2 linked regions of the Tistrella mobilis genome follow. The protein of the gene in region 1 interacts with the protein of each later gene in a pairwise test. Links are inferred from orthologs where the notes say so. Each region holds a gene or a part of one and is shown in the gene's direction. Other genes may lie near its edges.

Evidence for each region.
Region 2: the proteins of tsaE (region 1) and rlmB interact in binary tests that used the Escherichia coli proteins (3 or more experiments, as listed by UniProt). The link is inferred for Tistrella mobilis from one-to-one orthologs.

What each region holds. Positions count from the first base shown.
Region 1 is NZ_CP121017.1:4,583,818-4,598,747, reverse strand. What follows is about bases 606-3,470. They hold tsaE (tRNA (adenosine(37)-N6)-threonylcarbamoyltransferase complex ATPase subunit type 1 TsaE), read left to right. Parts: upstream 606-1,684; coding sequence 1,685-2,257; downstream 2,258-3,470. Other genes in these bases: P7L68_RS26315 (nucleotidyltransferase family protein), read left to right, coding at 3,330-3,470; P7L68_RS26320 (aminoglycoside phosphotransferase family protein), read left to right, coding at 2,254-3,333; ffh (signal recognition particle protein), read right to left, coding at 606-1,354. In the rest of the region: more of ffh, read right to left, coding at 1-605; more of P7L68_RS26315, read left to right, coding at 3,471-4,097; double-strand break repair protein AddB, read left to right, coding at 4,102-7,197; double-strand break repair helicase AddA, read left to right, coding at 7,194-10,685; thioredoxin TrxA, read left to right, coding at 10,850-11,173; P7L68_RS26295 (hypothetical protein), read left to right, coding at 11,245-12,567; P7L68_RS26290 (adenylate/guanylate cyclase domain-containing protein), read left to right, coding at 12,545-14,872; P7L68_RS26285 (alpha/beta fold hydrolase), read right to left, coding at 14,891-14,930. UniProt on the Escherichia coli protein: Required for the formation of a threonylcarbamoyl group on adenosine at position 37 (t(6)A37) in tRNAs that read codons beginning with adenine.
Region 2 is NZ_CP121017.1:617,761-632,776, reverse strand. The notes cover bases 4,700-7,650. They hold rlmB (23S rRNA (guanosine(2251)-2'-O)-methyltransferase RlmB), read left to right. Parts: upstream 4,700-5,715; coding sequence 5,716-6,585; downstream 6,586-7,650. Other genes in these bases: P7L68_RS08600 (ATP-binding protein), read right to left, coding at 6,531-7,650; tuf (elongation factor Tu), read right to left, coding at 4,700-5,158. In the rest of the region: rplL (50S ribosomal protein L7/L12), read right to left, coding at 7-384; rplJ (50S ribosomal protein L10), read right to left, coding at 526-1,044; rplA (50S ribosomal protein L1), read right to left, coding at 1,376-2,095; rplK (50S ribosomal protein L11), read right to left, coding at 2,100-2,528; transcription termination/antitermination protein NusG, read right to left, coding at 2,718-3,251; preprotein translocase subunit SecE, read right to left, coding at 3,273-3,470; more of tuf, read right to left, coding at 3,968-4,699; more of P7L68_RS08600, read right to left, coding at 7,651-8,039; P7L68_RS08595 (winged helix-turn-helix domain-containing protein), read right to left, coding at 8,029-8,751; P7L68_RS08590 (DegQ family serine endoprotease), read right to left, coding at 8,984-10,540; P7L68_RS08580 (molybdopterin-dependent oxidoreductase), read left to right, coding at 11,430-13,853; P7L68_RS08575 (ABC transporter ATP-binding protein/permease), read left to right, coding at 13,850-15,016. UniProt on the Escherichia coli protein: Specifically methylates the ribose of guanosine 2251 in 23S rRNA.

The sequences.
Region 1 (14,930 bases):
ACATGCGCGGCAACAGGTTCTGCAGGCCGCCGCGCATCATGCCCTTCTTGCCGAGCTTGCCGACCTGCTTCATCATCTTGGCCATATCCTGGTGCTGCTTGAGCAGCTTGTTCACGTCCTGGACGCTGCTGCCCGAGCCGGCCGCGATGCGCTTCTTGCGCGAGGCCTTGATGATCTCGGGATTGCGGCGTTCCTTCGGCGTCATCGACATGATGATCGCCTCCTGACGAACCAGGATCTTCTCGTCCAGCTTGGCCTCGTTCAGCTGGGCTTTCATCTTGGCGACACCCGGCAGCATGCCGAGCATGCCTTTCATGCCGCCCATCTTGCGCAGCTGGCGCAACTGCTTGGCCATGTCGTCGAGGTCGAAGCCCGTGCCCTTCTGGATCTTGGCGGCGAGCTTTTCGGCCTCTTCGCGATCAATGGTCTCGGCCGCTTTTTCCACCAGCGAGACCACGTCACCCATGCCGAGGATGCGCGACGCGATACGCTCGGGGTGGAAGGTCTCAAGCTGGTCGAGCTTTTCGCCCTGGCCCAGCAGCTTGATCGGCTTGCCGGTCACCGAGCGCATGGCCAGCGCCGCACCGCCGCGGGCGTCGCCGTCGACGCGGGTCAGCGCGATGCCGGTCAGACCGACCCGGTCCTGAAAGGTCTTGGCAATGGTCACCGCGTCCTGGCCGGTCATGGCGTCGGCGACCAGGATGGTTTCGTGCGGGCGGGCCTTCGACTTGACCGCCGCGACCTCGTCCATCAGCACATCGTCGATGTGCAGCCGGCCGGCGGTGTCGAGGATGACGACGTCATAGCCTTCCCGGGCCGCGATCTTCATCGCGCGCTCGGCAATGGCGACCGGCTTTTCGCCGAAGACGATCGGCAGGCTGCCGACCTCGGCCTGCTTCGCCAGCACTTCCAGCTGCTGCTGCGCCGCCGGACGGTAGACGTCGAGCGAGGCGAGCAGGACGCGCTTCTTGTCGCGCAGCCGGAACCGGCGGGCGAGCTTGGCGGAGGTGGTGGTCTTGCCCGAGCCCTGCAGGCCGACCATCATGATCGCGACCGGCGCGGGTGCGTTCAGGTCGACCTCGACCGCATCGCCGCCCAGCATCTCCGTCAGGTGGTCGTGGACGATCTTGATGACCATCTGCGCGGGATTGATACCGCGCAGCACCTCCTGGCCGACGGCGCGTTCGCGCACGGCAGAGATGAAGTCCTTGACGACGGGGAGGGCAACGTCGGCTTCCAGCAGCGCGATGCGCACTTCGCGCAGCGCCGCGGTCACGTCGGCTTCGGTCAGCGCACCACGGCGCTTCAGGCGGTCGAAGACCTCGCCGAGCCGGCCGGTCAGATTCTCGAACATCGTATCGGTTTCCGTCTCGCTCGGAGCGGGCCTGCGACGATCGCCGGCCTCTGATGCTCCCATCGGCGGGGACACATGCCTTCGTCGCCGAAGGTCTGTATCGCCCGACCGGGCGGGCGCCGGCCGGCCCCCGGCATCGGCGCCCGTTTCGGGTCGTGATGCTGAAGATCGATCGGCGTGACGTTCCGCACAAGGGCAATGGCGACGGAATGTCGCCCGCCTTCGCGCGAAGATCAGGCTTGTGACTCAGTCCGGGGGTGCTTGTCAAGCCGCTGCCGCAAGGCGGCCATTGCCGCGGCCGCGCCGACAGGCTAGAACCCGCGGATGTGCATGACGATCCGCCATGGCGCCGGCCCGGGATCCCGCAGCTGTCGGGCCCCCGAAACCGGCGGAACCGGTGCCCCGGCGCCGGTGGTCCGCCTCGCGAGCGAGGCGGAGACGGAGGCCTTTGCCCGGAGCCTCGCCCCCGTGATGGCTGCGGGCGGCATGGTCCTGCTCGACGGCGATCTGGGCGCCGGCAAGACCGCATTTTCGCGTGCGCTGATCCGCGCCCTTGCCGGTGCCGCGATCGAGGTGCCGAGCCCCACCTTCACGCTCGTCCAGCAGTATGACCTGCCGGACATTCAGGTCGTCCATGCCGATCTCTACCGGATCGAGGATCCGGACGAGATCGACGAGCTGGGGCTGTGGGAGGCTGCGGAAGACGGGCTCGCATTGATCGAATGGCCCGATCGCGCCGGCGGCCGGCTCGATCCGGGCGCGCTCCGCCTGTCGATCACCATTGCGCCCGACGGCGCCCGGCTGGTGACGCTCCACCCCTCGGGCGACTGGACGGCCCGGCTTGGCCACCTTACCTCTGGGAACCCGGCCACGCCCGGTTCACCGCCACGGACATGCTCATGACCGATACCCCTTCCGCAGCCCCGGTCCCGACCGATGCCCGCGATCTCGATCGCGCCCGCTTCGTCGCCCGTGCCGGCTGGCGCGGTGCCGAACGCACGGTGCTGGCGGGCGATGCCTCGTTCCGGCGCTATGACCGGCTGAAGCTCGATCGCCAGACCGCCGTGCTGATGGACGCGCCGCCGCCGCATGAAGATGTGCGCCCCTTCCTGAAGGTGGCGGCACATCTGAAAGCGATGGGATATGCCGCGCCAACCATCCTGGCGGCCGACCCCGAGACCGGCTTCGTGCTGCAGGAGGATCTGGGCGACGATCTGGTCCGGGTGGTGCTGGACCGCGACCCGACGCTTGAGACGGCGATCTATGCGGCTGCGGTCGACTTGCTGGCCGATCTTCATGATCGCCCGGGGGCGGCGGCGCTGGATGTGCCGGTCTACGACGCGGCGACGCTCGAACGCGAGGCGCTGCTGCTGATCGACTGGTACTGGCCGCTGGCGCTTGGCCGGGGGGCGACCGCGACCGAACGCGCGGGCTTTCTCGACCGGCTGAGACCGCTGATCGACCAGGTGGCGCGGCCCGAGGTTCTGGTGCTGCGCGATTATCATGCCGAAAATCTGCTGTGGATGCCGGCCCGGCGCGGCTTGTCGCGGGTAGGGCTGATCGACTTCCAGGACGCGCTGATCGGCCATCCCGGCTATGATCTGGTTTCGCTGCTGGAGGATGCCCGCCGCGACGTCGCACCGGATCTGGCCGAGGCGATGGTGGAGCGCTATCTGCGCCGCAGGCGGGATGCTCTGGACGGCGACGCGTTCCGCACTGAACTGGCCATTCTGGGTGCCCAGCGCAACATGAAGATCGCCGGCATCTTCGCAAGGCTGCATCTGCGCGACGGCAAGCCGCGCTACCTGAACTACCAGCCGCGGGTCTGGGGGCTGATCGAACGGGATCTCGTGCATCCCGCCCTGCACGATCTGGCCGATTGGCTGGACGAGGCCCTGCCCTGGGATGCCCGCGGCTGCACCGGGCCGCGCGACCGGAACGCGGCCGGTACGACGACCACCGAAGGAGATCCCGCATGACCACGACCGATCCCACCCGCTTTGCCGGCGCACCCCGGACGGCCATGGTGCTGGCGGCAGGGCTCGGCACCCGCATGCGGCCCCTGACTGAAACCCGCCCCAAGCCGCTGGTGGAGGTGGCCGACCGGCCCCTGATCGACTGGACGCTGGACCGGCTGACCGAGACCGGTGTCCGCCGGATCGTGGTGAACACTCACCATTATGCCGATCAGGTGCGTGCCCATCTGGACGCGGTACGTCCGCGGCTGCCGGCCGGGGTCGAGCTGCTGGAAAGCCACGAGGACGACCTGCTGGAAACCGGCGGCGGCGTGGCGAAGGCGCTGCCGCTGCTGGGCGATGCGCCCTTCTTCGTCAGCAATGCCGATCAGCTGCTTCTGAACGGCCCGACGCCCGCGGCCGAGGTGCTGGCCCGCGCCTTCGATCCCGAGCGGATGGACGCACTGCTGCTGCTGGTGCCGATGCCCTATGCGCTGAGCGTCGGCGGCACCGGTGATTTCGTGATGGACCAGACCGGACGTCTGCGTCGTCGGCGCGAGCGCGAGGTCGCCCCCTTCCTCTATTCCGGTCTGCAGATCCTGAGCCCGGCGCTGTTCAAGGATGCGCCCGCGGGAAAATTCTCGCTGAACCTGCTGTTCGATCGGGCGATCGAGCGCGAGCGGCTATACGGCGTGGTCCATGACGGCGCCTTCGTCGCGGTGGGTACGCCCGACGCGGTCCGGCTGGCCGACCGGGTGGTCCGCGGTCGGTACGACCGGATCGGCTGAGGCCATGGCCCGCTGGCCGCAAGGGGTCTGGCGCATCCCGGCCGGGACCGGCTTCCTGGACGCGCTGGCCCGCGGGCTGATCGCTGCCGCCGATGGCGATCCTGAGCGGCTGGGGCGGATGACCGTGCTGCTGCCGACCCGGCGCGCGATCGACGAACTGGCCCGGGCCTTCCTGATCGCCGCCGATGGCGAGGCGGCCTTGCTGCCGCGGCTGAAGCCGCTCGGCGATGTCGAGGCCGAAGAGCTGATGCTGGCGGAGGCCGGGGATCCCGGGAGTGCCGCCGACATTCTGGACCTGCCGCCGGCGATGTCGCCGCTGGCCCGCCGGCTGCGGCTGGCGCGGCTGATCGAGCGCTGGAGCGCCCGGGATCATGGCCAGGCCCTGACGCTCGACGAGGCGGCGCGGCTGGCTGATGCGCTGGCCAGACTGCTCGACGAAGCGCTGGTCGAGGATGTGGATCTTGCCTGTCTGGACCGGCTGGTACCGGACGCCTATGCGAAGCATTGGCAGGAAGTGCTGGCCTTCGTCGACATCGTCCGCCGCTTCTGGCCTGCGATCCTGGCTGAATCCGGCGCGATCGACGCCATTGACCGCCGTAACCGGCTGATCCGGGCCGAGGCGGCGCGGCTGGAGGCCGATCCGCCGGTCGATCCGGTGATCGTTGCCGGATCGACCGGCAGTCAGGCGGCGACCCGGGCGCTGATCCGGGTGATTGCCCGCCTGCCGAATGGGGCGGTGGTGCTGCCCGCGCTGGACGAGAGCCCGGACGAGGACACCCGGGCCGCCATCCGCCAGGACCCGACCCATCCGCAGCACGGCCTGACCCGTCTGCTCGACGAACTGGGCCTGACGGCCGCGGCCATACCGGTGTGGCCGGGTGTGCCGGCGGCCGCGGCCCGTGCCGGCCGCGACCGGCGGGTGCTGCTGACCGAGGCCTTCCGACCGGCGGAGACCACCGACCGCTGGGCCGATCTCTCCCATGTCCGGGTGGCGGCGCTGGAGGGGCTGACCCGGCTGGAGGCGCCGGATCCGCGAACCGAGGCGACGGCGATCGCGCTCGCCCTGCGCGAGACGCTGGAAGTACCCGGCAGGACCGCGATGCTGGTCACCCCCGACCGTCGTCTCGCCCGCCGGGTGACCGGGGAACTCCGCCGCTGGGGGCTGGATATCGACGACAGTGCCGGCCGGCCGTTGATGACATCGGGGCCTGCCGTGTTCCTGGACCTGATCGCCCGTGCCGCCGCCGAGCGCATGGCGCCCGTGCCGCTGCTGGCGCTGGTCAAGCATCCGCTGGCGGGTGGCGGCCTGCCGCCCGGGCGGTTCCGGGCGGGCGGGCGGCTGCTCGAACGAACCCTGCTGCGGGGGCCGCGGCCGGCGGCCGATATCGCCGGGCTTCGCGCAGCCCTGGACGGCGCCCTGGCGGATGAGGGCGCGCGCGATGCCGGGCGCATCCGCCTGGCGGCTGCGGAACTCGGTCCCTGGATCGACCGGCTGGAGGCGTGTGTCGGGGATTTCGCCGCGGCGATGACGGCAGGCGAGGCGCCGTTCGATGCCCTGCTCGATGCCCATGTCGCTGCGGCCGAGGCGCTGGCCGAGGTGGCGGCCGCGGATCTTGCCGAGGCGATGGCCGCGGGCGGCACGGCGGCCCTGCCGGAGACCGGCGCCGAACGGCTCTGGCGCGGCGAGGCCGGCGAGGCGCTGATGCAGGCGCTGGCGGAGTTGCGCGACGAGGCGGGTGTTCTGGGCGATGTGCCGACCGCGCGCTATCCGGCCCTGCTCTCGGCCCTGCTGGCGGAACGCACGCTCAGGCCGCGCTGGCGCAGCCATCCCCGGCTGCAGGTGCTGGGCCCGCTGGAGGCGCGCCTGCTCTCGGCCGATCTGGTCATTCTGGGGGCGATGAACGAGGGCGACTGGCCGCGTGATCCGGGCCCCGACCCCTGGCTCAGCCCGGCCATGCGCCGCCAGGCGGGCTTCCCGCCGGCCGAGCGGCGGATCGGCCTGTCCGCGCATGATGCCTGGGCCCTGCTCTCAAGTCCCAATGTGATGGTCACCCGCTCGGCCAAGGTGGACGGCACGCCGACCGTACCGTCGCGCTGGCTGCTCAGGCTGGATGCGGTGATTGCCGGTGCCGGTCTCGCCCGGGCCGAGACGGCGGCACGGGCGGCGGTGCCGCTCATCGGCTGGGCCCGGGCGCTGGACATGGTGGAGCCGGGCCCGCGCCCGGGCCCGCCCGCGCCGGTGCCGCCGGTCGACCGGCGGCCGCGCCGGCTATCGGTCACCCAGATCGAGACCCTGATGCGCGACCCTTACGCGGTCTATGCCCGCCATGTGCTGGGGCTGGAGGCGCTGGATCCGGTGGATGCCGATCCGGGTGCCGCCGAGCGCGGTCGCTTCATCCATGCGGTGCTGGACCGGTTCCTGCGCGAACAGGCCCCGGCACCGGCCGCCCTGCCCGAGGATGCGGGTGAGCGCCTGCTGACGCTGGGGCGGCAGGTCACGGAAGAGCTGCGCCTGCCGCCTGCGGTGCTGGCCTTCTGGTGGCCGCGCTTCGAGCGTATCGCCGCCTGGTTCACCGGCATCGAACGTGCCCGCCGCGCCCATATCTCCGCCACCCTGACCGAGATCCGCGGCGAACTGGCCTTCGAGGCCCCGGGGGGGCGTTTCGTGCTGTCGGCGATCGCCGACCGGATCGACCGGCTGCCCGACGGATCCTTTGCGATCATCGATTACAAGACCGGCGCGCCGCCTTCGGCCAAGGAGGTGCAGCGCGGGCTGGCGCCGCAGCTGCCGCTGGAAGCGGCCATCCTGGATCGCGGCGGGTTCGCAGGCGTGCCGGGGGCAACCGTGTCGGAACTGGCCTTCTGGCGGCTGTCGGGCCGGCGGCCGGCCGGCGAACAGCGCTTCGTGCTCAAGCCCGGCGGAGACGCCCGGGCACTGATCGATGACGCGGCGGCGGGGCTCGTGCGGCTGATTACCGCTTTCGACCAGCCCGACCAGCCCTACCATGCCCGGCCGCGTGCCTGGGCGGCCCCGCGCTACTCGGATTACGTCCATCTCGCCCGGGTGCAGGAATGGCAGGCAGGGGAGGACGAGGCATGAGCCGGGAACAGGCGATCGCCGCCGATCCCGCCCTCTCAGTCTGGGTGGGGGCCTCGGCCGGGACCGGCAAGACCAAGGTGCTGACCGACCGCGTGCTGCGGCTCATGCTGGCCGGGGCCGCGCCCGAGCGGATCCTGTGCATCACCTTCACCAAGGCCGCGGCGGCGGAGATGGCACTCCGTCTGTCGGGCCGCCTGGCGCGCTGGGCGACGGCGGATGCCGGGCTGCTGACGGACGAGCTTTTTGCATTGCTCGGGCGGAGGCCGGCCGTGTCGGAACTCGCCACGGCACGGCGGTTGTTCGCGCGGCTGCTCGACACGCCGGGCGGCATGAACATCCAGACCATTCATTCGCTCTGCCAGTCGCTGCTGCGGCGCTTTCCGCTGGAAGCCGGGCTGCCGCCGCATTTCGAACTGATGGACGAGCGCGATGCGGCCGAACTGATCGCCACGGCCCGCGAGCGGCTGTTCGCCGAGGCGGCGGGCGATGCCGAACTGGGGGCGGCGGTCGACCGGCTGGCGACCCTGTTCGATGCCGAAGCCTTCGCCGGGCTGATGGCCACGGTGATCGGCGAACGCCACAGGCTGGGCCGGATCGTGGCCGCCGCGGGATCGCTGGAGGCCGCCTGCCGGCGGGTGGCGGCGGTCCACGACCTTGATCCACGGGCCACGCCCGAAAGCGAACTGGCGGCCGCCTGCGCCCCGGGCGGCTATGACGAGGTCGGGCTCAAGGCCGCCGCCGAGGCGCTGGTCGCGTCTTCCGGCAAGGATGACGTCGTGCGCGGCCGGGCGCTGGCCGGCTGGCTGGCAGCCGGCGAGGATGAGCGGGTCACCCGCTTCGAGGATCGATTGAGCGCGACCATGACCGCCGAGCGCAAGCCGCGTGCCCGGCTGATGGTCAAGGCGACCCAGGAAGCGGCTCCGGCGGCCTTTGCGGCACTTCGCCGTGAGCAGGACCGGATGGTGGAGCTGGAGGATCAGCGCCGCGCGGCTGCGACGGTTGCCGCCTCGGTGGCGCTGCTCCGCGTGGGGCACCGGCTGGCGGCGCTTTACGAGGCGCAGAAGCGCATCCGGGCACGGCTCGATTACGACGATCTGATTCTGGGGGCCGGGCGGTTGCTGGACACACCGGGCATTGCGCCCTGGGTGCTCTACAAGCTCGATGGCGGCATCATGCACCTGCTGCTCGACGAGGCCCAGGACACGAGCCCTGAACAGTGGAAGGTGGTCGAGCGGCTGACCGAGGAGTTCTTCGCCGGTGACGGTGCGGTCCACGAGCAGGCAGGCAGCGATGCGGACGGCATGCCGCTGGCGCGGACCGTCTTCGCGGTGGGGGATCCCAAGCAGTCGATCTACCGCTTCCAGCGCGCGGACCCCGCCGGCTTCAAGCGCATGCAGGCCTTTTTTGCGGCCCGGGTGACCGGTGCCGCGCGCGGCTGGCGTCCGGTTGAACTTCGCCAGTCCTTCCGGTCGGTGCGCGCGGTGCTGGATGCGGTGGACGCCGTCTTCGCGCGCCAGCCGGCGGCCGATGGTGTGGTCGAACCCGGCCAGGCCCTGCGGCACGAGGCGGCGCGCATTGGTCAGGCCGGCGTGGTGGAGGTCTGGCCGCTGGCGGTGGCCGAGAAGCTGGATCCGGACGATGCCTGGGTGGCGCCGGTGGTGCGCGAGCCCCAGGACGACCCGATGGGGCGGGTGGCGGATGCCATCGCCGGCACGATCCGCCGCTGGCTGGACGAGGGCGAGATGCTGGAGGCGCAGGGCCGCCCGGTCCGGGCCGGTGATGTGCTGATCCTGGTTCAGCGCCGCAACGCCTTCGTCGGCCGCATGGCGCGGGCGCTGAAGGTTGCAGGCGTGCCGGTGGCGGGTGTGGACCGGATGGCGTTGATTGAGCAGATCGCGGTTGCCGACCTGGTCGCCCTGGGGCGCGCACTGCTGCTGCCCGAGGACGATCTGACGCTGGCGGCGGTGCTCAAGGGGCCGATCATCGGCCTCGACGAGGCGGCGCTCTACCGGGCGGCGGTCGATCGTCGGACCTCCGACGGCCGGATGCCGCTGATCCGCGCCCTGCGGGAGCGCGCCCACGGCGACGCCGTGCTTCGCGCGGCGGCAGAGACCCTGTCGAAGCTGGCTCGCGCGGCCGACCGCATGGGGCCCTATGACTTTTACGCCGATCTGCTGGCGGCCCAGGGGGGGCGGCAGCGGCTGGTGGCGCGGCTCGGCCCCGAGGCCGAGGACGCGATCGACGAGTTCCTGAACCTGGCGCTGGCTTTCGAGCAGACCGAGCCGCCGAGCCTGGAAGGTTTCCTCGCCTGGGTCGGGCGGAGCGCCGTGGAGGTGAAGCGCGACCTGGAGCAGGGCCGCGACGAGGTCCGGATCATGACCGTGCACGGCGCCAAGGGGCTGCAGGCGCCGGTGGTGTTTCTGCCAGATACCATCCGCCTGCCGCGCCCCCCGGCGGGACCGGTCTGGCTGGAGGATCCGGCGCCGATGCTGCTGATCTCGCCCGGGTCGGCCGATGTCTCCGACATGGTGCGTGATGCCCAGGCGGCGACGGCGATGGAAGACCGGCAGGAATACCGCCGGTTGCTTTACGTCGCCATGACGCGGGCGGCCGACCGGCTTTATGTCTGCGGCTGGCACGGCAAGCCCGATGCCCCTGCGGACAGCTGGTATGCCCTGGTTCAGGGGGCGCTGGCGGGAATGGCGGAACCGTCTGAGATGGCACTGCCGGGAGGTATTGCCGGTCCAGGCTGGCGGCTCACCTGCCCGCAGGATGGCCCGGCGACACCAGGATCCGTCGAGGCGGCGGGGCCCGAGATGGCGGCGGTCGGCCTGCCGCCGGCGCTGCATCCCGATCGGGGCCTGCCGCCCGAACCGGTGCCGTCGCGGCCTCTGGCGCCGTCGCGGCCCGATGACGATCCGCCGCCGGCCCGATCGCCATTGGGTGATGCCGGCGTGCGTCACTTCCGCCGCGGCCGGCTGGTCCACCGTCTCTTGCAGGTGCTGCCGGATCTGGACCCGGCCGTCCGCGCCGACGCCGCCCGCCGTTTCCTGGCGGCCCCCGCCCATGGCCTCGCCCCCGACGAGGTGGCGCCGCTGGCGGCGGAGGTGGAGGCGGTGCTGACGCATCCGGATTTCGCGCCGATCTTCGGGCCGGGCTCGCGCGCCGAGGTACCGCTGGGCGCGGTGATCGGGTCCCGCGTGATCTCGGGCGCGGTCGACCGGCTGTTGATTGCGGAGGATCGTGTGCTGGTGGTGGACTACAAGACCGACCGGCCACCGCCGTCCGACCCGGTCCGGGTGGCCCGGCACTACCTGCGCCAGATGGCCGCTTATCGGGCAGTTCTGCGCCGGATCTACCCCGGCCGTCGGGTGGAGACGGCGCTGGTCTGGACGGACGGGCCGTCCCTGATGCATCTGCCGGACGATCTGCTCGACCGATGGGCTCCGGATCCGGATGCCGGCGACCCGACGGAACGTCGAGGTTGAATTGCACCCGATCCACGGATTGCCGCCGTGCATCCGGTGCAAAGGTCGGTGTGCTTGACCGTCTCCCCGTGGCTTTCTACATTGAGCCAAGCGCGCCCGCCGGCCTCGTCATGCCGGCTTCCGCCGGCCTCCGCGGCCGCTCACGATTTGAGGGGACAACTCCCATGGCCATCGCCACCGTCACCGACAGCTCGTTCGAGCAGGATGTGCTGAAGTCCGAAACGCCCGTCCTGGTCGATTACTGGGCCGAGTGGTGCGGCCCCTGCCGGATGATCGCTCCGGCGCTGGAGGACCTGTCGAAGGAATTCGACGGCAAGGTCACCATTGCCAAGCTGAACATCGACCACAACCCGCAGACCCCGTCCAAGTACGGTGTGCGCGGCATCCCGACCCTGATGGTCTTCAAGGGCGGCCAGATTGCGGCCACCAAGGTCGGCGCGATGCAGAAGAGCGATCTGGCGAAGTGGATCAAGTCGGTCGTCGGCTGACCTCCGCTTCCGGCCCAGCCGGAACCGATATCGAGGCCCGCACTGTCCCCGGGGACGGTGCGGGCCTTGTTTTGCCCGGCTTTGGTGCCATACCAGACCTCGATCCTGCAATCGGCCGGGCGCTGGATGCGATCTATGCCGGTGCCATGGCGGCACGCCCGACGAAGCCGGGCTTCGATCGCGATCTGCGCCGGCCGCACCGGCTGCTGGGGCTGATCGCCGCCGCCGGGCTGATGCCCGATCCGGACCGGGTGATCCTGGTCACGGGATCCAAGGGCAAAGGCAGTACCGCCCGGTTGATCGCGGCAGGCGAGACGGCGGCAGGTCGTCGGACCCTGCTTTTCACCTCGCCCGAGGAGACCACCGCACTCGACCGCATCCGGCTGGATGGTGCGGTGATCAGGGGGGAAGATTTCCTGCGCCATCATGCGGCGCTTGCCCCGCAGGTCGAGGCACTGGCGGCGCGCCTGCCCTCGGGCGAGGCGCTGTCGCCTTTCGGCCAGTTCCTGGCCATCGCCCTAGCGCATGCCAGGGAAACCGGGGCCGGGCGGCTGGTGATCGAGACCGGCCGGGGGGCGGCCCATGACGAGGCCGGCCGGCTTCGGGCGCGAATCGGGGTGGTGACCGCGATCCTGCCCGAGCATCTGGACCGGCTGGGCCCGACGCTGGCCGATGTCGCGGCCGAGAAGCTCGACATCCGCAGGCGCTGCGGCTGCACCATCCTGACCGCTGCCGCCGCCACGGCCGGGCAGGCGGCGGGCATCCACCCTGCAAACGCCCTGGTGGTTCCGGCCCTCCCGCCGGATGCGGCGGATGACCGGCCGGGCTGGCTGCGCCAGGATCTGGCACTGGCCCATGCGGCGCTTGCAGCTGATGGCATCGACCCCACGACGCCCGGGATCGCGGCGGCGCTGGACCGGATGGCCGCTTCGGTGCCGTCCTGGGGGCGGATGATGACCGGGGATGGACGCGAGATCGGGTGGGAAGCGGCCGTGCAGGCGGCGAGCCTCGATGCCGGCCGCCTGGCCCGACTGGCGGATACAGGCTGGCGGGTTTTGCTCTCGGTCACCGACGACAAGGATGTCGACGGGTTGGTCGATACGCTTGCAGGCGCCGGGCTGCCCACGCAAGCGGTGGTGCTTCAGGGGCGCCGCGGGCCGCTGGTCCACGGCGCAGCCGTGCATCGCCGGCTGGCGGCCCGGCTGGGGCAGGGGCTGGAGGCACCGCTTCGGGGACCGATCGACCACGACGACGTGCCGGCCATGGCCCGGCTGCTGTACGATACGGGCGGCGCCAATGCGACCCCCGTGCTTGCGGTCGGCACCCAGACCTTTCTGCGCCTTGTCCGCGCCGCCATCAGGACCCTGCCCGATGCCCGATCGTCCTCGCCGTGACGTTGCCCCCCGCAGCCGCGACGCGCTGGGCCGCCTGCAGCTGCCGCCGCCCGCGGCCATGCCGCTGGATGCCGAGGCGGCGATGGTGGTCGCGGCGGTCGCGGGGCGGATGGCCGGCGATCTGATCCAGGCGGTCAGTTTCGAGCAGGTCTTCGACGGCATGAACCGCGGCCTGGTCGAAGCCGGCCTGCCGATCCGCCGGGTCTATCTCGCCTTCCGGACCCTTCATCCGCTGATCGCGGCCGTATCCTTCTTCTGGCAGGCGGGCCAGCCGGTGGAGCGGATGGTGATGGCCCATGGCCTGGCCGGTGTGTCCGAGGCCTGGCAGCGCTCGCCGCTCAACTATCTGTTGACCCATGACCTGCACTGGATGCGCCGCCGGCTGACGGGGCCGGAGGCGAGCCGCGAATTTGCGCTGTTCGAGGATCTGGTCGCCGAAGGCATGACCGACTATGTCGCGACCGGCACGGCCTTCGGCAGCGGTCTGGGCGGCAATGGCGTGCTCGCCTCGTGGACCGCCGATGCCCCCGACGGGTTCAGCGATCGCGACCTGGCCATTCTTTCGGCGTTGCAGGTGCATCTGGCGGCAGCCTGCCGGCTGGCCTTCACGGCCCAGGTCTCGGATACGGTGGCCATGACCTATCTGGGCCAGCATGCCGGCCGGCGGGTGTTGTCGGGCCAGATCCGGCGCGGCGATGGCGAGCTGATCCCGGCGGCGATCTTCCTGTCGGATCTGCGCGGCTCGACTGCGATCGCCGAGCAGCTGGGCGTCGGCCGGTTCATGGAACTGGTGAACCGCTATTTCGAATGCGCCGCCGAACCGGTGCTGGGGGCGGGCGGCGAGGTGCTGTCGTTGATGGGCGACAGCGTGCTCGCAATCTTTCCGCTGGCGGTCTTTGGCGACGAGGTCGAGGCCGCCTGCGATGCCGCCCTGGCGGCGGCACGCGATGCCGAACGCCGGCTGGAGCTGTGGAACCGCGAGCGTGCGGCCGAGGGCGAAGCACGCGTCGATTTCGGCATCGGTCTGCATCTGGGACGGGTGATGTTCGGCAATATCGGCACCGCCGAACGGTTGCAGTTTACCGCCATCGACCGGTCGATCAACGAGACGGCGCGGCTGGAGGATCTGACCAAGACGCTGGGCCATCGGATCATTGCCAGCGGCTCCTTTGCCGCCCGGGCCACCGCGGCCTGGCGATCGCTGGGCCGCGTGCAGCTGCGCGGCTCGGCGCGGGAGCAGGAGGTGTTCACCCCGGCGCCTGCCGCCAACCGTCTGGCGATTGCTGCCGATGTCGATGCAGGCGGGCCACCCTGCCCTGTGCCGCCCGATCTGGTGGTTCACGCCGACTGGAGCGTCGACGGCCGCAAGCGCTGGATGGCCGTGGCGACGCGGATGGAGGATGGCCGTTACGCCGCGGGTGTGCCGGAACCGGTGGGGCCGGTCGATACCCTGATCACCCGGCTGTTGGCGCGTGCCCGGGGGGGCCGGGTACTGCTGGGGCTGGATGTGGTGCTGGGCCTGCCGGCAGCCTATGCCGGGCTGCTGGGAGCCACGCGGTTCGTGGATGCGCTCGACCGGTTCGCGCTCGCGCCCGAAGGGCTGGAGCCGGCGATGCGGCCCGAGGAGATCTCGCCCGGCCGGCCGTTCTTTCCGCGACGGCCCGGGCAGGGGCAGGGCGGGCCGGCCGAGCTTGCCCGCCGGCTTGGACTGGACGGACCCGATGATCTGCGGCGGATCTGCGAGCATGCAACCATCGCCCGCCGGGCGGCGGCCCCGTTGTTCTGGACCATGGGTCCCGCCCAGGTCGGCCGCGCAGCCGCCCATGTCTGGCGGCATCTGCTGATCCCCGCCCGCCGTGACGGGCTGGATCTGGGGCTCTGGCCCTTCGACGGCCGGTTGGGCGAGCTGGTCGAACGCCATGCCCTTACCGTGGTCGAGGCCTATCCGGCGGCCTTCCATCGCCATCTGGGGGTGCGGCTGGGCCGTCAGGCCACCAATGGCCGGGGCAGCAAACGCAACCGCAACGATCGTGCCGCCAATGCCGCCACCCTGATGGAAGCGGCCCGTCGGTTGGATCTTGTGATCGATATGGACCTGGTCGCCGAGTTGGGCGACGGTTTCGGCAATGCGAGCCAGGGCGAGGACCGGTTCGATGCCGTGGTCGGGTTGATGGGCATGCTGCAGGTGTTGGCCGGCGCACGCCCCACCGGTGAGCCCCGGCTGGCACCGGTCACCACCGTCGAAGGCTGGATTCTGGGGCAATCCCCGGCTGAGTTGAAACTGCCCGAAGACTGCTTTTCCTGATCAGCCCCGTTTTCCCGATCAGCCCCGCGCGTCGGCTGCCCGGATGTGGGCGGCGAGC
Region 2 (15,016 bases), 4.0 Mb from region 1 along the record:
CGTGAATTACTTCACCTCGACCTTCGCACCGGCCTCTTCCAGCTTCTTCTTCATCGCCTCGGCTTCGTCCTTGGTCACGCCTTCCTTCACCGGCTTCGGCGCGCCCTCGACCAGGTCCTTGGCTTCCTTCAGGCCAAGGCCGGTGATCGCACGGACTTCCTTAATGACGTTGATCTTCTTGTCGCCGGCGTCGACGAGGATCACGTCGAACTCGGTCTTCTCCTCGACCGGGGCGGCAGCCTCGGCGGCGCCACCGACGGCAGCCACGGCGACCGGAGCGGCGGCGGAGACGCCCCACTTCTCTTCGAGCATCTTCGAGAGCTCGGCGGCCTCGATAACGGTAAGGGCGGACAGCTCGTCAACCAGGCGGGCGAGATCGGCCATTGTAGTAGCTCCTGAACTTCGATCCGGTTCGGCCCGCACGGGACCCGGTCATGGGCCGGCATCCGCCGTGCCACCGACCGGCGCCCTGATTCGGGCGGGCCTTCGATGATGGGTTTGGTCCGAGGGGTGGGCAGCCTGGGGTCAGGCGGCCTGGTCCTTCTCGGCATAGGCCTTGAGGACACGGGCCAGCTGACCGCCGGGGGCCTGCAGCACGCCGACGATGCGGCTCGCGGGCGCCTGAAGGACGCCGATGAGCTTGCCGCGCAGTTCGTCGAGCGACGGCAGGTCCGCAAGGGCCTTGATGCCGTTGGCGTCGAGGGTCTGACCGATGATGCCGCCGCCCAGAACAACGAGCTTTTCGTTGGTCTTGGCGAACTTCATCACCGCCTTGGCCGCCGCCACCGGATCCGACGACACCGCAATGGCGGTCGGGCCGTTGAACAGCGGGATGATCCCCTCGAAAGCCGTCCCCTGGAGTGCCAGACGGGCGAGCGTGTTCTTGGTGACCTTGAAGGACGCGCCAACGTCGCGCATCCCGATCCGGAGCTGGGTGGACTCGGCCACCGTCAGACCCCGGTAATGGGTCACCACCACGACGCCCGCGGACGTGAAGGACTGGCGCAGTTCTGCGACCAGCTCTTCCTTGCTTGCACGATCCACGGTTCGTCTCCGCGTGTGGGTTACCATGCGATGCGCCGGCTCCCCGCAGGGGGGACGTCGCATCGCGGCTCGGTGGCACCGTTTCTGGTTTCCGGCCGGGCCGGGAACCGTCGGGGTGCCGTCCGCACCTGCCGCGAGTCTGCGAACCGTCCGGACCGGCAAGGCGCCGTACCGGATCGATTGCTCGCCGTCTGGACAGGCGGATCCCGGGGGATCCATTAAATGCCGGGCGCTCCGGTCGGAACCGGGGGCCGGCACACCTGCCGTCTCGGACAGGACGGTCTTCACTCATCCGGCCTGCGGAGTCCGCAGGCCGGATGAAAGTCTGATATCAGGCCGCGTTGCCCTGGCCACCCGGCTGGGTGATCTCGGCAATGTCGACGCGCACGCCCGGACCCATGGTCGAGCTGAGCGCCAGCTTCTTCAGGTAGGTGCCCTTGGCACCCGACGGCTTCGCCTTGACCAGCGCATCCACGAAGGCGCGGATGTTCTCGATCAGGGCGGTCTCCGAGAAGCTCGCCTTGCCGACGCCACCATGGATGATGCCGGCCTTTTCGACGCGGAACTCAACCTGGCCGGCCTTGGCGGCCTTGACCGCATCGGCGACGTTCGGGGTGACGGTGCCGAGCTTCGGGTTCGGCATCAGGCCGCGGGGGCCGAGCACGCGGCCCAGACGACCCACCACCGGCATGAGGTCCGGGGTCGCGATGGCGCGCTCGAAATCGATCTTGCCGCCGAGGATCTCTTCGGCCAGATCTTCCGCACCCACCACTTCGGCGCCGGCCGCACGGGCCTCTTCGGCCTTGTCGCCGCGGGCGAAGACCGCCACGCGCACGCTCTTGCCGGTGCCGTTGGGCAGCTGCACCACGCCACGGACCATCTGGTCGGCATGACGCGGATCGACACCCAGGCCGACCGAGATTTCGACGGTCTCGTCGAACTTCGCGCCGGCATTGGCCTTCACCAGCGCCACCGCCTCGTCAAGGCCGTAGAGCTTTTCGCGATCGACGGTCGCGCGGGCCTGCTTCAGTCGCTTGCCGTGGAACGCCATCCGATTACTCCACCACCACGAGGCCCATGGACCGGGCCGAGCCCTTCACCATCTGAATCGCGCCGTCCAGGTCGTTCGCGTTCAGATCGACCATCTTGTCCTCGGCGATCTTGGCGATCTGCTCAAGGGTGATGGAACCGGCCTGGGCCTTGCCGGGGGTGGCACCGCCCTTGGAGATGCCGGCGGCCTTCTTGATGTAGTAGGAGACCGGCGGCTTCTTCATGATGAAGGTGAAGCTGCGGTCCTGGTAGGCCGTGATGACCACCGGGATCGGCATGCCGGGTTCCATACCCTGGGTCTGCGCGTTGAACGACTTGCAGAACTCCATGATGTTCAGGCCGCGCTGACCGAGCGCGGGACCGATCGGCGGCGACGGGTTCGCCTTACCGGCCGGCACCTGAAGCCGGATATAGCCGGTAATCTTCTTTGCCATGTTCAGACCCTTCCATTCAGACGGGGCGGCGGTGACGGCCCTGGCCAGGCCTCCCGCCGGCACCACCCGCAGGCCTCCGTGCCGTCACCGGCGCCGGATCTGCGGGCTGCATCCGCCCGGCGGATGCCGGAACGGATGCGGGCGAAGCCGGCCCCTGATGAGGCCGGCTTCGCCCGAAGCCTTGATGTCTCAGACCTTCTCGACCTGAGAGAATTCCAGTTCGACCGGGGTCGAGCGGCCGAAGATCGAAACGGCCACCTTCAGGCGGGCCCGCTCGTCGTCGACATCCTCGACCACACCGTTGAACGAGGTGAACGGACCGTCGGCCACACGCACCTGCTCGCCGATCTCGAAGCTGATCGACGGCTTGGGGCGCTCGACGCCTTCCTTCACCTGATTGATGATCCGATCGGCTTCGGCCTGGGTGATCGGCACGGGGCGCGACCCGCCGCCGCCCAGGAAGCCGGTGACCTTCGGCGTGTCCTTGACCAGATGCCAGGTGTCGTCGGTCAGCTGCATCTTCACCAGCACATAGCCGGGGAAGAACTTGCGCTCGGTGTTCACCTTCACGCCGCGCCGGACCTCGACCACGTCTTCGGACGGCACCAGGACCTCTTCGATCAGGCCTTCCATGCCCTTGCGGGCGGCCTGTTCGCGGATCGACTGCGCCACCTTCTTCTCGAAGCCCGAGTAAACGTGGATGATGTACCAGTTGCTGATCATGGTGCCGGCTCCTCGTTCAGGTCAGGCGCCGAGGCCGAGGATCAGCCGAACGCCCCAGGCGATCACCTGGTCGGCGACGAAGAAGAAGATCGCCGCAACGAACGCCATCACGAACACGGTGGCGGTGGTGATCAGCGTTTCCTTGCGGGTCGGCCAGGTGACGCGGCGCGCCTCCTGACGAACCTGCCGCACGAACTCGCCGGGGGAAGTCTTGGCCATGGCTACTCTGTTCCGGATCTGCCGCCGGTCAGCCCGGGCGGCTCTGGGTCGGGGTCACGAACGCGCGGCGGAGAGGTTGGCAGGAGTGGAGGGACTCGAACCCCCAGCCCCCGGTTTTGGAGACCGGTGCTCTACCATTGAGCTACACTCCTCCACCGCCGCACGACACACCGGACCGGCCGATGCGACGTGCCCTTCAAAGATCACGGCCCACCTTCCTCAAAGCTTTCACACGATGCGTATCGCAGAAGGCCCGGTTCGGCAGACAAGGATCGCCGTCGCCCGCAGGTGCGGACGGGCCATCCTTCTAGCGCGTCATGTCCGACTTGTCGAGACACTTTCGACGCCCTGCGCGCAGTTCTTGGCGAAGCCTCCACCGCACCACCCGGCACCGCGGAGAAAACGCCGCGGCCCCTGCCGGACGGGGGTCCGGCAGGGGCCGCAAAGCGGGTCCGAAGGCTGCCGGAACCAGGGTTCCGGCAGCCTTCGGAGGAAGGTCAGGCCACGACCTTGGCGACGACGCCGGCGCCGACGGTACGGCCGCCTTCGCGGATCGCGAAGCGCAGGCCTTCGTCCATGGCGATCGGCGAGATCAGCTCGACGGTGACCGACACGTTGTCACCCGGCATGACCATCTCCGTGCCTTCCGGCAGGGTGATGACACCGGTCACGTCCGTGGTCCGGAAGTAGAACTGCGGACGATAGTTGGTGAAGAAGGGGGTGTGACGGCCGCCCTCTTCCTTGGTCAGGATATACGCCTCGGCGGCGAACTTGGTGTGCGGGGTGATGGTGCCCGGCTTCGCCAGCACCTGACCACGCTCCACGTCCTCGCGCTTCGTGCCGCGCAGCAGCACGCCGACATTGTCGCCGGCCTCGCCCTGATCCAGCAGCTTGCGGAACATCTCGACGCCGGTCACCGTGGTCTTCGTGGTGTCGCGCAGACCCACGATCGCCACTTCCTCGCCGACCTTGATCACGCCGCGCTCGATACGCCCGGTCACAACCGTGCCGCGGCCCGAGATCGAGAACACGTCTTCGATCGGCATCAGGAACGGCTGGTCCTTCGGACGATCCGGGGTCGGGATGTACTCGTCAACCGCACGCATCAGCTCAAGGATCCGCTCGGCGCCGATCGACGGGTTCGTGCCCTCGATCGCAGCCAGAGCCGAGCCCTTGATCACCGGAATGTCGTCGCCCGGGAAGTCGTAGCTGGCGAGCAGCTCCCGCACTTCCATCTCGACGAGCTCCAGCAGCTCCTCGTCGTCGACCATGTCGACCTTGTTCATGAACACGACAAGCGCCGGAACGCCGACCTGACGCGCAAGCAGGATATGCTCGCGGGTCTGCGGCATCGGACCGTCCGCCGCCGACACGACCAGGATCGCGCCGTCCATCTGCGCCGCACCCGTGATCATGTTCTTCACGTAGTCGGCATGGCCGGGGCAATCAACATGCGCATAGTGACGGGCTTCCGTCTGGTACTCGACATGCGCCGTGTTGATGGTGATGCCGCGCTCCTTCTCTTCAGGAGCCTTGTCGATCGAGTCGTACGACGTATAGGTCGCTCCGCCCGTCTCGGCCAGAACCTTCGTGATCGCAGCCGTCAGCGTCGTCTTGCCATGGTCCACGTGACCGATCGTGCCGATGTTCACGTGCGGCTTGCTGCGCTCGAACTTTTCCTTACCCATCCTGCTCAAACCCGACTAGAGAGCTGTACCGACGGAGAAAACGCGGCTGCCCAAAGATTTCGGGCCCGCGAGGGTAGCATTTCCGGGATCTGGAGCGGGTGACGGGAATCGAACCCGCATAGCCAGCTTGGAAGGCTGGAGCTCTACCATTGAGCTACACCCGCGCCCGCGCGACCAGAAGGCCACCCCCGTGTGAGGAAGGCCGGTCACGCCTGCATCCGCGACCAGGCTGCGCTGCAGGGAAAGTGGTGGAGGGGGTTGGATTTGAACCAACGTAGGGAAAACCCGGCAGATTTACAGTCTGCTGCCATTGACCGCTCGGCCACCCCTCCATGGGTGCTTCCTGCACCGCGCCTTGGCGACGGCACTATGGAAATTCGCGGGAAGAAGTCAACGAGAATGTTGCTGGGCACGCATTCGAAGACCTTGTCCCACGATTGCGAACCGGTACCTGGGTACGGGTCCGCTTGACGAAGCCTTGTTCCCTGCCCCATGAAGAGGCCGGAACCGGCCGCGTCGAACGCGGTGTAGCGCGTTCGTAACGAAACCGAGGACCGATGTCAAACCAAGATCGCCGTCGACCGTCAAATCGTGATTCAGCACATCGTGATCAGGCACGGGCCGGCCGCAGCCGGGGACGGGGCGACCAGGGCGGCCGCGACACCGGCGGCGGGCTCTGGTTCTATGGCCGCCACCCGGTCGAGGCGGCGCTCGCCAATCCGGCGCGCAGCCTGCACCGGCTGCTGGTCGCCGAACGCTCCGAGGCGGCGAGCGATCCGAAACTCTCCGCCCTCGCCCGCAAGCGCAACCTGCAGATCGAGACCGTCGCCCGCGCCGAGATCGACCGGCGGTTCGGCGAGGATGCCGTGCATCAGGGCATCGCGCTTCAGCTCGCCCCCCTGCCCGAGCGGGACCTTGAAGCCACCCTGGCCGCCGTGCCGGAAGGCCCGGCCCTGATCGTGGTGCTGGACCAGGTGACCGACCCGCATAATGTGGGCGCGATCCTGCGCGCCGCCGCCGCCTTCGGCGCCGCCGCGGTGATCACGACCGAACGGCGGGCGGCTCCGGAAAGCGCCGTGCTCGCCAAGGCCGCTTCGGGCACGCTCGAACTCGTGCCGCTGGTTCAGATCGGCAACCTCGCCCGCGCACTCGACGAGCTGAAGCGGCTGGGCTGGTGGTGTGTGGGCCTCGACGGCCATGCGACGCAGGATGTCCGCGCCGCCGGCCTGCCCGACCGCCTGGTCCTGGTCATGGGTGCAGAGGGCCCGGGGCTGCGCCGGCTCACCCGCGAGACCTGCGACCTGCTGCTGCGCCTGCCGATCTCGGACCGGGTGGAAAGCCTGAACGTCGCCACGGCGACCGCCGTCGCCCTTTATGCGCTGGGCCCGGGCCGGAGCGGCGCAGAGAGGGGCGGTTCGGAGGCCTGATCCAGAGCCCGGGGCGCAGCACCGTCTCGCGGCAGCCTCAACTCCACGGCGAGCCCGGGCATGGGCTCGCCGGGTGCCGTATCGGCCAGCACCAGCCGGCCGCCGTGCAGCCGGGCCACGGCATCGGCAAGTGCAAGCCCCAGCCCGCTTCCGGGCCGGCTGCGGGCCGGATCGAGCCGGGCATAGCGCTCCACCACCCGCGCGCGTTCCGCCACCGGAACCCCCGCCCCGCGATCCTCGACCCTGATCACGATCCAGGCCCCGTTCGCCTCGGCGGCGAGCCGGATCGCCACCGGCCCGGCGCCGTGTTTCAGGCTGTTCTCAAGCAGATTGGCCACCGCGCGCTGCAGCAGCGCCCGGTCGCCCGGCCGCGTGATGTCGGGGTCGAGCACGCTCGTGACCGGGCGGCCCTCGTCCTCGAACGGCAGTTCGTAGATCTCGGCCAGTTCCGCCACCAGGGCGGTCAGATCCACCAGCGCCCAGGCGGTGCGGCCGGCACCGCTTTCGGCCCGGGCGATGGTGGTCAGCGCCTCGAAGGTCTGGATCACCCGGTCGATTTCAGCCACCGCCTCGTCGAGCCCCGCGCGCGCCGCCTCGCCGTCGCCGTGTCCGATGGCGGCCGCCGCCTCTTCCGCCGACACCCGCGCCCGGGCCAGCGGCCCGCGCAGGTCGTGGGCCATGGCGTCCGAGGCGAGCCGGCTTGCGGTCATCAGCCGGGCGATCTCGTCGAGCATTGCATTCACGGCATCCGCCAGGCGGTCGTATTCGTCTCCGCTGCCGGCCACCGGCAGCCGTTTTTCCATGTCGCCGGCCATGATCCGGCGGGCGGCCTGGGCCATGGCATCCACCCGGGCCAGCGATCGCCGGGCGAGGATCCAGCCGCCGTATAGGCCCAGCAGCAGCACCAGCCCCATCGACCAGGCCGAGGCCTCGGTCACCAGCTCGCGGAACCGGGCGCGCTCGGCCAGATCCCGGCCGACCAGCAGCCGGAAACCGCCCGCCAGCTGATAGACCCGGACCCGGGCCGTGCGGCCATCGGCCAGTTCGGCATCGATGGCACCATCCGCCGTCACCTCCGCCGTCCGCGGCCAGGCATCCAGCGTGCCCTCGATGGGCACACCGTCGGGTGCCGCCAGCAGATAGATGCCGCCCAGCCCCATGCCGGGTGTGGCCCCCGGATTGGGCCCGGGCCGGCCGCGCGGCGCGCCGGAGCGGGCGCGCACCACCTCGATCAGCCGGCCCAGCCCTTCGATCCGGTACTGTTCGGCCAGGCCGCGGACCTCGGCATCCAGCGTCTGGTCGATCTGCTGGTCGATCAGGGTCAGCGCCGCCCAGGTCACCGCCCCCAGCACCAGGCCGGTCGAGGCCACGAAAACCGCCAGATACATGGCGACGATCCGGGCAGCGGAGGTGCGGCGCAGATGCCGGAACAGCCCGGCCGCATCAGCGGTCATCGTCGTCTCCGGCGCCGGCACTGCCCCCCTGGGCGATGTCCTCCATCCCCAGCGAATAGCCGCCGCCGCGATGGGTGCGGATCAGCGGCCGGCCGAAGCCCCGGTCGATCTTCTGACGCAGCCGGCTGACATGCACCTCGACCACATTGGTCTGCGGCTCGAAATGGAAGTCCCAGACCCCTTCATACAGCATGGCCCGGGTCACCACCTGGCCTTCATGGCGCATCAGGAATTCGAGCAGCCGGTATTCCTGCGGCCTGAGGTCGATGGCGCGGCCGGCGCGGGTCACCCGCCTCGTGCGCAGATCGACCTCCAGATCCGCCACCACCAGCCGGTCGGTGGCCGTGGCCTGCACCGGGCGGCGGCCCAGCGCCTCGACCCGGGCGACAAGTTCGACCGCGGCGAAGGGTTTGGAGAGATAGTCGTCGCCGCCGGCCTTCAGCCCCCGCACCCGTTCATCGACATGGGCAAGGGCCGAGAGGATCAGCACCGGGACGCCCTGTCCGGCGCCGCGCAGCGCCCCCAGCACCGCCAGCCCGTCCAGCCCCGGCAGCATCCGGTCGAGCACGATGACGTCATAGCCGCCGCCGGTGGCGAGAAACAGCCCCTCGCGCCCGTCGGGCGCCCGATCGACCACATGTCCCGCCTCGGTGAGCGCGCGCGTCGCCTGCTGGGCGGTACGGTCGTCATCCTCGATGATCAGGATCTTCATCGGCCGGCATGTCCTGAAGCGGTGGGCAGGAGCGGGTTGTGGAAAGACGCGACGCGGGCGGGTGCCCCCGGGGATGGTGGCACCCGCCCGCGTCTGCCCGCAAGCATCGCATCTGCCCTGCGCTGCCTGCGGGTCGAGGATCCGGAGCGACCAGGAGGGAGGGTCAGCCGCTCCGGGGGGCGTCGGCCGGGCCGGTGCGCGACCCGGACGACGTCAACCGGTCAGCTGGCGATCACTTGATCTGGACCGCGACGAAGCGGCTCTCATTGCCGCGGGCGACCAGCAGCAGGATGTGGTCGCGCTTGCGGGCACGGGCCTCGTCGATCAGGGCCGTCACCTGAGAGGGGCGATCGACCGCCGTGCCCGCCACCTGCTCGATCACGTCACCGGGGCGCAGTTCCGGGCCGGGACCCGGGCGGGGCCGCTTGTCGTCGCCTTTGGGCGGCAGAATGTCGACCACCGCCACACCCTTGACGCCGTCGTCGATGCCCAGCCGCTGGCGCAGCCCGTCATCGATCGGGGCCAGGCGCACGCCCAGCGCATCCACCGCGACACCGGCGCCCGGATCGGCATGATCGCCCTGCTGGTTGGCCGCCAGATCCTGCGGGCGCTCGCCCAGACGGATGCGGATATCCTTCTGGTCGCCCTGGCGGCGGACGGTCAGGCCGACCCGGTCGCCCGGCTGCAGATCGCCCACCTTGCGGGTCAGGTCACGGGCATCCTTCACCGGCTGGCCGTCGATCTGCACCACCACATCCCCGCGTTCCAGCCCGGCATCGCCCGCCGGGCTGCCGGGCAGCACCCGGGCGATCAGGGCGCCTTCCGGCTTGTCCATGCCCAGCGCCTCGGCGATCTCGGGCGTCAGCGGCTGGATTTCCACGCCCAGCCAACCGCGGGAGATGCTGCCGCTTTCCTTCAGCTGTGCAATCACCTTGGTCGCGATATTGGCCGGGATCGAGAAGCCGATGCCCACCGACCCGCCATTCGGGCTGTAAATGGCGGTGTTGATGCCGATCACCCTGCCGCTTTCGTCGAAGACCGGGCCGCCGCTGTTGCCGCGATTGATCGCGGCATCGATCTGCAGGAAGTCGTCATAGGGGCCGGCATTGATGTCGCGGTTGCGGGCAGAGACGATGCCCGCGGTCACCGTGCCACCCAGGCCGAACGGATTGCCGACCGCCAGCACCCAGTCGCCCACGCGGGCGGCGTCGCTGTCGCCGAACTGAACCGCCGGCAGGTCGTGGCCGGCCTCGATCTTCAGCAGGGCAAGGTCGGTCAGCGGGTCGCGGCCCACCAGCGTGGCGGTGTACTGGCTCTTGTCCTCCAGCGTGACCTTGATCTCGGTGGCACCGTCGATGACGTGGTTGTTGGTCACGACATAGCCCGAGGGATCGATGATGAAGCCCGATCCCAGCGCATTGACGACCTGGGGGTGGGTCGGCTGCTGGCCCTGCATGAAGGGCTCGAAGAAGCGGCGGAAGGGGGAGTTCTCGGGCAGGTCGAAGGGCAGCATCTGCTCGGGCCCGCTCGGCTGCTGGATTTCCTGGGTGGTGGAGATGTTGACCACCGCCGGCATCACCTTCTCGGCCAGCGGAGCGAAGCTTTCGGGCAGCGAGGCGGCGCTGGCGGGGGTCGGCGCAACCACCGTGCCGCCGACGGCGGCCAGCGGCAGGGCAAGTGCCACGCCGGCCATCAGCCCGGCGCCATAGCGGCGCAGACGGTTGGTGTGGCGGCGGGCTGCGAAGTCGCGGGGGCGGATCGCGGCCGGCTGGGGAAGCTGTTCGGTCATGGCGTCAGATCCTCGGGTCAGGACAGCCGGCCCCCCTGGGGGGAAGAACGGAGGGGAGAAGGAGGCGTTTCGGCTGCGTCGTCGAGGATCATTCAAGCAGCCGCGCCCTCACCGCCGGGTGTCAGGAACATGAACGCCCGTTCATCTTTCCGACCTTCGTAGCCTTGTCCCGGTCACCGTCACGCGGTATGTAGTGCGGGTGCCGTCGCGCACAGGCTGTACCCGGCTCCGGCCGGGACGCGCCCCGGGCCCGATGCGGCGCCGGCTGCCGGATTAGCTCAATTGGCAGAGCACCCGCCTTGTAAGCGGAAGGTTGTGGGTTCAAGTCCCCCATCCGGCACCAGCGCGGCCCGCCCCCGGTCAGATGCCCTGCCCGGCGCACGCCGCGACCACCTCCCCAACGCTTCGGTTACCGGCTTTACACAGCCTTTTCGGGAACGTCACTTCAGCTGTGATGCCCGTCACTTCGCGTGTGCCCGTCGTTTCCTATAGTGCCCGTCGTAGCCGTGATGCCGGCGGCAGCTCCCACTCCCCGGCATCCCGTCCATTCTGGCGCCCGTGCCCGGATGGACCCTACCCGATTGGTGCTGATGCTTGACTTGAGCCCCGCCCGGCGCGTTCGCGTGCCTAGCGGGGCTTTCTTTTTGTCCCGGTACCACAGCCCACGGCGCCGGGCCTCATCAGCGCTTCATCGCGATGCAACAGCATGTTGTGCACCGCGGGCGGGCGGCCCGATCCACAGCCGGCACAACCTGCCCGATTCTTAGGCAGCCCCTGAACGACTCGGATGGAGTCAGGGGTTTGGACTCGTTGTCCACAGACTTCTCCACCAGAACGGGGGAAAAGCTGGAGGCTTCCAGCAGACCGCAGCCGCAGCTAGTCTGAGGGGATGAGTGATCGTTCCATCGAACCGGACCCCGCCGGTGCACACCCGACCCGCTGGCTGATGACCCATTACGGGCCCTATCAGGCCGGCCTGGACGCGGCCGGCCGGCCGCAGCTTGCGCCCGATCCCGCGGATCCGGCGCCGACGCCGCTCGGCCTGGCGCTGGCAGAGGTCGATCACCGGCTGCGCATCCGCCGCCCCGCCGCCCGCAGCACCTGGCTTGCGGCGGTGGAAGCGGGCCGCGATCCGGAAGGGAGTGGGCGCGGCGCGGCGCCCTTCGTGGAACTGCCCTGGGACGAGGCGCTGGATCTGGCGGCTGCGGAACTCGCCCGCATCCATCGCGATCACGGGCCCACCGCCATCTATGGCGGCAGCTATGGCTGGGGCTCCGCCGGCTGGTTCCACCGTGCCCGGGCCCAGCTGCACCGGCTGCTGGCCGCCGCCGGCGGCTTCACCATGGGGGTCGGCACCTATTCCCACGGCGCGGCAGAGCGGATGATCCCGCATGTTCTGGGGCTGGATTTCGCCGCCGCCGGTGCCGCCGCCCCCGATTGGGACGAGATCGCGACCGCGACCGACATTCTGGTCAGCTTCGGCGGCATCCCGCTGCGCAACACCCAGCTCGACTGGGGCGGCATCCCGGGCCATCGGGTGGGCGCGGCACTCGCCCGCGCGCTCGATCGCGGGCTCGACATGGTGACCGTGGCGCCGATCGCCGATGATGCCGCCGCGGCCGGCCGTGCCGACTGGGTCCGGATCCGCCCCGGTACCGATGTGGCGCTGATCCTGGCCCTGCTCCATGCGCTGATCACCGACGGGCTGATCGATCGCCCGGCGCTCGACCGCCTCACCCATGGCTGGCCGGTGCTGGAAGCCCATATCCTGGGCCGCGACGGCACTGCGCCCAAAACCCCGGCCTGGGCCGCCGGCATCACCGGCATCCCGGATGCCGCCATCACCGCCCTTGCCAGAAGGCTCGCGGGCCGCCGGGCGCTGATCGCCATGGCCTGGGGCGTTCAGCGCCACCAGAACGGCGAGATGGCGGTCTGGGCCGCCCATGCCCTGGCGGCAGCCCTGGGCCAGATCGGCCTGCCCGGCGGTGGCGTCGGCATCGGCTATGGCGCCGGCGGCGGCTTCGGCCTGCCCCAGACCGGCCGTCGCCCCGGGCTGATCGGGGCGCTGCCCAACCCTCAGGGCATGGAGGTGCCGGTCTCGCGCTTCGCCGACATCCTGCTCGCCCCCGGCGCCACCATCCATCACGACGGCCGCCGGATCACCGCCCCCGATATCCGGCTGGTCTGGTGGGCGGGCGGCAACCCCTTCCACCATCACCAGGATCTGAACCGGCTGATCCGGGCCTGGGCGGTGCCGCGGACCATCATCGTGCAGGACATGGTCTGGACCCAGACGGCGCGCCGCGCCGATCTGGTCCTGCCCGCCACCGGGCCGCTGGAACGCGCCGATATCGCGGGCGGCCTGCAGGGCCCCACGATCATCGCCGCCGATGCGCTGGTGCCGCCGGTGGGCGAGGCCCGTGACGATCATGCCATTCTGGCCGCGATCGCCGACCGGCTGGGCTGCCGGGCCGCTTTCGACGACGGGCTCGACGCCGAAGCCTGGCTCGCGCGGCTCTGGGATCGCGCCCGCAATGGCGCCCCCAACCTGCCCGATCTGGCCGACCTGCCCGATCTGGCCGGGCTGCGCGCCCTGGGGCGGATCGACCCCGCGCCCCTGCCCGATGCAGCCCGACAGCGCGCCGGAAGGCTCGCCCACTTCCGTGCCGACCCCGAGGCCGGGAAGCTGCCGACACCCTCGGGGCGCATCGAACTGGCGTCAGAGGCGATCGCAGCCATGGGGCTTCCGGCCCATCCCTGCTGGCAGCCGCCGGCGGAATGGGCGGGCAGCGACCTCACCGCCCGTTTCCCCCTGCATCTGCTCTCGCCCCAGCCGGCGACGCGGCTGCATGGCCAGCTCGATCACGCCGCCCACTCGCTTGCGGCCAAGCATGACGGGCGCGAGCGGGTGATGCTGCATCCCGACGATGCCGCCGCCCGCGGCATTGCCGAGGGCGACTGCGTGATGATCTGGAATGATCGCGGCGCCTGCCTTGCCGCCGCCCTCCTGTCCACCGACATCATGCCCGGTGTCGCGGCCCTGCCGACCGGTGCCTGGTATGATCCCTCCCCCACCCTGAAGGATGCCGCCGGCCGGCCGGTCTGCCGCCACGGCAATCCCAACCTGCTGACCCGCGATGCCGGCTCTTCGCCGATCGCCCAGGCGCCGGCCGCCCAGACCTGTCTGGTGCAGATCCGGCGCCTCGATCCCGCCACCGCCGCCGCGGAACGCCCCAGCCCCCATGAAGGCCCGATGTTCGCAGATCGAGACACCCTGACGACCACCAGCCCCCACGCCGGACCCGCGGCATGAGCCGTGGCATGCGCCGCGGCGGGGGTCTGCCCGCCGATCTGCCGCCGGCACCGGTAGAACGACCGCAATTCGCCGCCGCCCGCGACCTGCTGCCCTATCTCTGGCCGCGCGGCCGCACCGACATGAAGATGCGCGTGGTGCTCGCCCTGCTGGCGCTGGTCGGCGCCAAGGCGGCGATGCTGACCGTGCCGCTGTTCTACAAACAGGCGGTCGATGCGCTGGGCACCGGGGCCGGCACGGCCGCAACCGCGGTCACCGTGCCGGTGATGCTGATCGTGGCCTATGGCGTGGCGCGTCTGGCCGGCCAGGCGCTGGGCGATGTCCGCGATGCGGTTTTCGCCCGCGTCGCGCAGAACGCGACCCGCGCCGCCGGGCTCGACGTTTTCCGCCATCTTCACCGCCTGAGCCTGCGCTTTCATCTGGAACGGCGCACCGGGGCGCTGGCCCGCGCCATCGAACGCGGTGTTCAGGGTATCCAGTTCCTGCTCTCCACCGTGCTGTTCAGCATCGTGCCGACGCTGATCGAACTCTGCCTGGTCGCGGTGGTGCTCTGGCGGCTCTATGACTGGCGATTCGCGGCGGTGACGCTCGCCACCGTCGGCATCTATGTCGCCTTCACCATCCGGGTCTCGGAACTGCGAGTCGTCCATCGCCGGGTGATGAACGAACGCGACCAGGAAGCCGGCGGCCGGGCGATGGACAGCCTGCTCAACTACGAGACGGTGAAGTATTTCGGGGCCGAAACCCGCGAGGCCGAGCGCTACGACCGAGCGCTCGCCGCCTATGAAACCGCGGCGGTGCGCGCCCAGCTCTCGCTCTCGGGTCTCAATGTCGGCCAGGGGCTGATCATCGCCTCCGGCCTGGTCGCGATCATGCTTCTGGCGGCCAGCGGCATCGCCGACGGCAGCATGACCATCGGCGACTTCGTGGCGGTCAACGCCTATCTGATCCAGCTTTACGTGCCGCTCAACGTGCTGGGTTTCGTCTACAGGCAGCTGCGCCAGTCGCTGACCGATATGGAAACCATGTTCTCGCTGGCGGCGGTGGCGCCAGAGGTCGCCGATCGCCCGGACGCCCCGCCGCTTCGGGTCACCGGTGGCGAGATCCGGTTCGAAGACGTCGTCTTCGGCTATGATCCGCGCCGGCCGATCCTGAAAGGGTTG